2 regions of the Arthrobacter sp. zg-Y20 genome follow, and region 1 is predicted to be linked to the other one. Evidence: riboswitches for the same ligand, from Rfam matches in the RefSeq annotation. Region 1 holds a riboswitch; the other holds the start of a gene.
What was found. A riboswitch is a leader RNA that binds a small molecule or an ion and turns the genes downstream of it on or off. The one in region 1 is predicted to bind cyclic di-AMP.

Region 1 (3,400 bases):
CGGGCATGGCCTCGGCTGCGCTGACCGTCCGTCCAAGGGACAGGTAGCCTGCAGGCCATCCGTGGAAGTTGATCCCCGCAGCCGCCAGGGCATTGGTCACCAGCATGGTGCAGTCCTGGTTGACGCCCAGCTGGGCGTAGGCTGCTGCAGCAATGGTGGCGGCCAGCCCTGAGGGGCTGCCCTGCGGTGCCGGTGCGGCGGCGGTGTTGACCCCTGCCGCCGGAGCTGTGTTGGATGCCGGACGGGCAACCTGCGCAGCACCTGCGGCCGGCATTTCCTGAACCTGGAGAGCGGTCTGCGCCTCTTCCACCACAGGGGCTGCCGGCGCCGGCGCGGGAGTGGTGCCCGCAATGCCTTCGAACTCAAAGTGAAGCACAGCTTCTGCAGACACTTTGTCGAGCTTTGCTGCCGTGAGATCCAGGGTGCTCGTCTGGACATCCCGCAGGGGCTCCGTGCCGGAAGCATTGGCGGCCACACCGGTGGTGAGGACCAAGCCTGAGGCAGCTGCGATAACGGCAGCCTGGCGGCCAACCGTTCCTGCGTTTGCACTGACCGCACCTGCAAGGGCGTTCAGCGTGCTGGTGCGTTCAACCGGCGCCCGGTGGCGGGCGCGCTCAATTGTCGAGGTCATGATTGTTCTCGGAGACCAGGGCTTAGGAGACGCGGACGAAGCTGTAGCCGTGCAGGTCGGAGAGGCTGTGCAGACCGGTGTTCATACCGTTCAGACCGCCGCTGATGACCTGTCCGTTGCCAACGTAGATGGCGACGTGGGTAGCACTGATGACCAGGTCACCGGGAGCGGGGCTGCCAACAACGGTGCCGTACTGGAAGAACTGGCCGGGAGCCAGGTCGCCGACGGACTTGCCGACGGAGCGCAGGGCCTTCTCGACCATGGCGGTGCAATCCTGTGCCACGCCGATCTGGCTGTAAGCCGAGGCCACGAGGCCGGCGGCCACATTGCCCGGAGCTACGGCGTCAGCGGCCGGTGCTGCGGGAGTGGAGGATGCGGTCTGTACTGCGCCGTTTGCAACAGGTGCGGCAACACGGGAAGCAGCGGCACGCTGGGTTGCTGCTGCCTGCTGGGCCTGAGCCTCAGCAGCTGCTGCGACTGCGGCTTCTTCAGCTGCTACCTGTGCACGGTAGTCTGCGCCGGAGGTGGAGCTGGGTGCTTCCATGACCGCGAGCTTTACGTCCGCGTCCGCATTAGCCTTGACTGTCCCGGCTACAACGTTCAGCGGGGTGGATTCGAGTGCCTGGCGGTCCATGCTGACGGACGCTGCCTGTGCAGGGAGTCCTGCAGCCAGCACGAGGCCGGATGCTGCCACAACGACGGCGGCCTGACGGCCTACCATGCCTGCGTTGCTGCTGACTGCCTTGGAAAGTGCAGTGATCGGGTTGGTCTGAACGGTGGCTGCGCGACGGCGGCCATGAGCGTGTGATGACACAGGTTTGCCTCTCCCAATTGCCTACGAGGTGAGCTGTCGGATTCGGATGGGAGTCACCCGGTTGCCAGGCCTAAGGCCATTTGCAACTTAACCCCAAGGGCTTCTTGCGAAACCCGAAATTGGTTCCCCCGCCTCTGCCATGCGATTCTGCGAACGGACTTCAAACAGTGGCAGAGCTAGGCGATCTGTTCGAAGGTGCCCGATCTTTGGCCAATCGGGCACGAGGACGAGCGTACAGCAACATTTGCGCTATGTCACGTTCCGGTCACGAAATGATATTCGTGCGGTTACAACCAGTTCAGTGGGTCCACTACTTCGCCGTTTACCATGACCTCGAAATGCAGGTGGCAACCCGTGGAAGAGCCCGTTGTTCCGCTTGCTCCCACCAGGTTTCCGCGCTTGATTTCGCTGCCTACCGACACGGAAATGGCGGAGAGGTGGTTATAGGTGGTTTCGACCCCGTTGCCGTGGTCAATGACAACGCGGTTGCCGCCGCCGTAGGGGTGCCAGCCGGCAAAGACCACTTTTCCGGAAGCCGCTGCGTTTACTGCGGTGCCGCAGGTGGCGGCGAAATCCTGGCCGTTATGCATTTCCCCGGCTGCGCCCGTAATGGGGCTGACGCGGTGGCCGAATCCCGATGTCTCCACCAGCGCAGAATCCAGCGGGGTGGACAGCGTGCCCTTGGCGGCCGCGGGGACCGCGTGGGACCCTGCTGCCACGCCGACGGAAGCCAGCTTGGCGTCCGGGTCATAGCTGCTGCTCAACCCGGCGCGGGCAAATCCGATGTTCGCGTTGGCATCCGCGGAGACCGGCGTGTCGGCTGAAACCGGCTGCGGCTGGACGGGATCGTCAGCGGCCGCGGAGGTGGGCAGCGCTGCGGTGAGGATCAGGCCTGATGTGGCGGCGGTGATGGCCACCTTCTGGGCGGCTCCACCCATGGACAGGGTTTTTGTTTCAACCCGCCTGCGCCCGGAGGGCGGGGAGCTGCGCCGGCGGGCGGGCGCAACAGGGGCAGCCGCACGGCGGCGCCCCGAAGCAGCATGCTTCGACAAGTGTTTCCCTCTCTTGGAACGCCTGCGAAGTTAGCTGTCGGATTCGAGTAGAGAAACTCGGCCCTCGGCTCACCGCCGGCACTGCGTGCTTCTATGCACGTTTTGCCGCCGGCCTCCGGAAGGCTTCACCCCAAGGCAGTTCTACTGCCGGAAATTGGGTCCTCCGCCCCTGCCTGACGAGTTTGGTGCTCCGGTCCGTTGGCAGGGCTCGGCGGACAGACCGGATAACGATGGTGTTTCAACGTCGGAATTCACTATAGGGTAAATGTCCCAAAAGTAACCATTCCGTTACCCGGCGTGTGCCACAAAAACGTGTGCGGCCACTTCTGCCGGCAATTCAAGCGCTCCTTCGATGCCGGGGACACGCACGGAAATGTAGCCGCCTACGACTTCGGCGGTGATTTCCGCACCGGGGCGGAGCCCGGCTTCATCCAGCTGGGACAGCAGCTCCGGCTCCACCTGGATGGGTTCGGCCAGCCGCAGGAGGGTCAGCTTGGATCCTGCCTCTACGGCAGCCACGGCAGAGACCAGGTCATGCACGCCCTGGTGGAAGACCGGTGCCGGCTCTCCGCCGATGCCCTCGAGGCCTGGAATCGGATTGCCGTAAGGGGATTCCGTGGGATGTCCCAGCAGCTCATACAGCCGGCGCTCCACGCGCTCACTCATCACGTGTTCCCACCGGCAGGCCTCGTCGTGGACGTAGGCCCAGTCCAGGCCGATAACGTCCGAGAGCAGCCGCTCCGCGAGCCGGTGTTTGCGCATCACCTCGGTAGCGCGCCGGCGGCCCAGTTCCGTCAGTTCGAGCCGGCGGGTTCCCGCCACCACCACGAGGCCGTCACGCTCCATCCGGCCAACGGTCTGGGACACGGTGGGGCCTGAGTGCCTCAGCCGCTCGGCAATACG
Region 2 (3,400 bases), 1.1 Mb from region 1:
CTCCCCTTCCGGACCGGGAACGGTCAGGGTGGTTTCCTCACGTGCCATGGGCCTGCTTCCCCTCTAAGGACCTGTGATCCACGAGGTTACCGTGTCAGGCGGCAGGAACGCCCAGCTTGGGATCCACCGGTGTGCCGGGGCGGACATTCTTGCGGCCGTGCACAAAGTGGTACAGCACCGTGGATGCCAGCACCACGGCGGCCAGCACCCAGTACATTCCGTGGTACCCGGTAACCGGCAGGAGCATGCCCAGCAGCAGCGGCCCCACGCCAATGCCAGCGTCCATGAGGATGAAGAACGTGGAGGTGGCCAGCCCGATCCGGTGCGCCGGTGCCATGCTGACGGCGATCGCCTGGGCGCACGGCATCAGGGCGCCGAATCCGAAGCCCAGGAAGATCCCGGCCACGGCCAGAACGGCGTTGTTGGGTGCGTAGGCCAGCAGGGCCAGGCCGGCGGCGAAGGACACCAGCGTCGGGTAAATCACGGCATTGTCGCCGTGGCGGTCCTGGATGCGTCCCACAAAGAGCCGGGACACCAGCACCACCGCGGCATAGACCACAAAGAAGAGGCTGGCACCGAGGACCAGGCCCTCGGACTGGGCGTAGGAGTTCAGGAAGGACAGGACCCCCGCGTAGGCGGCGCCGGCTATGAACATTACGGAGGCAATGGACAAGGCTCCGGGATCAATGATGTCCGTCAGGTGCATCCGCCACTTGTTCTTCTGTTCCTCCGGCGTGGGCGTGCGCTCGGGCAGGCGCAGCACCAGGGACAGGACAAGTGCGACCGCGGCGCAGGCGGTGGTGACCAGGAAGAGGGCGCGGTAACTCACCGAATCCACCAGCATGACGGCGAGGAACGGCCCGACGGCGGTGGCCAGTGTGGTCGAAATGCCGAAGTAGCCGGTGCCTTCCCCGCGCCGGTTGATCGGGATTAGCCCCATCACGGACGCGGAAAGGCTCGTGCTGGCCGCGCCGAACGCTGCACCGTGGATGATCCGCACGGTAAGCAGCAGGGCCAGGCTGCCCGCCGGGATGTACAGGAGCGCCGCCACAACGAAGACGGCCAGGCTGACAATCAGCAGCCGGCGCCGTCCGACAAAGTCGAGGAACTTGCCCGCGAAAACCCGGGCCAGCAGGGCGCCGATAACAAAGGAACCGGATGCGAAGCCGCCGGCGCTGTCCGAGGCCGCGAATTCCTCAACGGCATACAGGGCCATGCTGGTCATCAGCAGGTAGAACACCATTGAGAGGAACAGATTGGTGATGATCGCCAGCACAAATCCCTTGGTCCATAATTTCTGACCGCTGCCAGCCACTGCGTTCTCCTGTTTTCTCCGATACGCGCCGCCACCGATTGGAAGGCGACCTAACGATCTTACGCGCGGACACGGGCGCCCGGGCTGCTGCGGAAGGAAAAAGCGACGAAGGCCACAGGACTGCGGGGTAGCGGAAAAGCCATCAGGGGCATCAGGAACCACACATGTATCACTTCCCGGGCGCACCGCCACCCGGATGCGGCCCCGCAGCAGCCGGACCGAGACGGAACGGCCCGAAATTTCCGGTGCCAGAGTGACTAAACAGGAGCAAAGTAAATACCTGCGCGTAGCACACAGCGGCGCCACTCACACCCTCCAGAGAAGCTGCTCACTAAATGGTTATCCAACCGTAACCGTCTCGTATGGTTGAACGCATGCCGCTTTCTGATGCGGCTCCCCCGGGCTTGTTACCTAGCTCTGCCGCTGGTCCGGGGTCCACAGAACGCAACACCACGGCAGAGGCGGGGGAACCAATTACGGGTTCCTTGAATCCTTGGGGTTAAGCCAAACCGGATTCAATCCGGTCGGCCGGGTGACTCCCATCCGCATCCGACAGCTCACCTCGCAGGTATCGGGAGAGGTTATCTACATGTCTTTCAACAAGTCCCAGGGACGCCACCGCGCCGAGACCACCGGCGTTTGGTCCACCATCTCACTGGCCACCGCTACCCGCGGACGGACTATCGGCAGCACCGCAGCCGTTGTCGCCGCAGGTTCGGGCCTGATGCTCGGCATGGCAGCACCGGCCTCCGCCGGCGTTGTCTCCAACGACAACTACACACCCACCCAGACCACGGCACCCGCCGCACCGGTTGCTCCGGCTGCTCCGGCTGCCGCCCCCGTAGTTGAGGCTGCTCCCGTGGCCGCTCCGGCTGCCGCTTCCACCCACACCGTAGTTGCCGGTGACACCCTCGGTGCCATCGCCAGCACCTACGGTACGAGCCTGGAGAACATCCTCTCCCTCAACGGCCTGTCCATGGCCTCCGTCATCTACCCCGGTGACGTTGTGACCTTGTCCGGTGACGGCGCTGCTGCTGCCCCCGAGCTCAGCTACGCTGCCGCGTCCTACTCCACCGAGGCGTACGCCGCTCCGGTCCAGGCCGCTGCCGCCAACACCGGCGTGATCAGCACGCAGGCCACCTCCGTGACTCCGGCTCCGGCCGCTGCACCGGTGGGCGGCACCAACGCCATCATGCTGGCCTCGGCCTACTCGCAGCTGGGCGCAGCCCAGGACTGCACCGTGCTGGTTGAGGTTGCGCTCCGCGCCGCCGGCCACTCCGTAGGCGACCTTGCTCCCGCCCAGCTGGCGGCATACGGCACCCAGGTCTCCACCCCGGAGCCCGGCGACATGGTCTACTACGCCGACGGCGGCATGGGCCTGGCCCACATTGCCATCTACGTAGGCAACGGCGAAGCCATCCACAGCGGCTGGAACGGCAACCAGACCGTAGTCCAGTCCGTCAACGTCGGCTCCGGCCCCGTGTTCTACCGCGCATAAGGCTTCACCGCCCTATCGCACGGCCGGCAGGCGTTAGTCCGCTGACCAAACAGAGCGTCCGTTCCCTTCCCGGGAACGGACGCTCTGTTGTTAAGTGTCCTTGACGTTATCTGCCCAGGCCCTTTTGAATCCCGCGGACCGGAGCGGGCCGTCAGGGCACAAACCGGTATCCCATGCCGTGTTCGGTCAGCAGGTGGGCGGGACTGGCCGGATCGGCCTCCAGCTTCCGCCGCAGCTGGCCGATGTACAGGCGCAGGTAGCCGGAGTCCGTTGTTCCGGGACCCCACACGTTGTGCAGCAGGGTCTGCTGGGTCACCAGCATCCCGGGATGGGCCAGCAGTTCTGAGAGGAAGCGCCACTCGGTAGGCGTCAGCCGGACGTCGGCGCCGTCCTTGAGGCGGGCGATCCGCCGGGCGGCCAGGTCCACGCGGACCGCGCCGAACGTGATCTCGCTGGGCCCGGCGGCGGCCGGCACCCGGCGGGACAGGGCACGGATCCGGGCCAGCAGCTCCTCGGTGGAAAACGGCTTGGTCACATAGTCGTCAGCCCCCAGGTCCAGGGCGCGGACTTTGTCTGCCGGGTCCACC

Region 2: another riboswitch for cyclic di-AMP. It lies ahead of QNO06_RS08660 (C40 family peptidase); the one in region 1 lies ahead of QNO06_RS03225 (NlpC/P60 family protein).

What each region holds. Positions count from the first base shown of each region.
Region 1 is NZ_CP126241.1:647,481-650,880, reverse strand. It holds gene QNO06_RS03230 (NlpC/P60 family protein) at 1-631, opposite strand, end outside; gene QNO06_RS03225 (NlpC/P60 family protein) at 654-1,445, opposite strand; cyclic di-AMP (ydaO/yuaA leader) riboswitch at 1,449-1,607, opposite strand; gene QNO06_RS03220 (M23 family metallopeptidase) at 1,733-2,383, opposite strand; cyclic di-AMP (ydaO/yuaA leader) riboswitch at 2,501-2,695, opposite strand; gene QNO06_RS03215 (iron-dependent transcriptional repressor DtxR) at 2,786-3,400, opposite strand, start outside.
Region 2 is NZ_CP126241.1:1,794,933-1,798,332, reverse strand. It holds gene ligD (non-homologous end-joining DNA ligase) at 1-48, opposite strand, end outside; gene QNO06_RS08665 (MFS transporter) at 95-1,315, opposite strand; cyclic di-AMP (ydaO/yuaA leader) riboswitch at 1,747-1,900, shown strand; gene QNO06_RS08660 (C40 family peptidase) at 1,905-2,813, shown strand; gene QNO06_RS08655 (response regulator) at 2,965-3,400, opposite strand, start outside.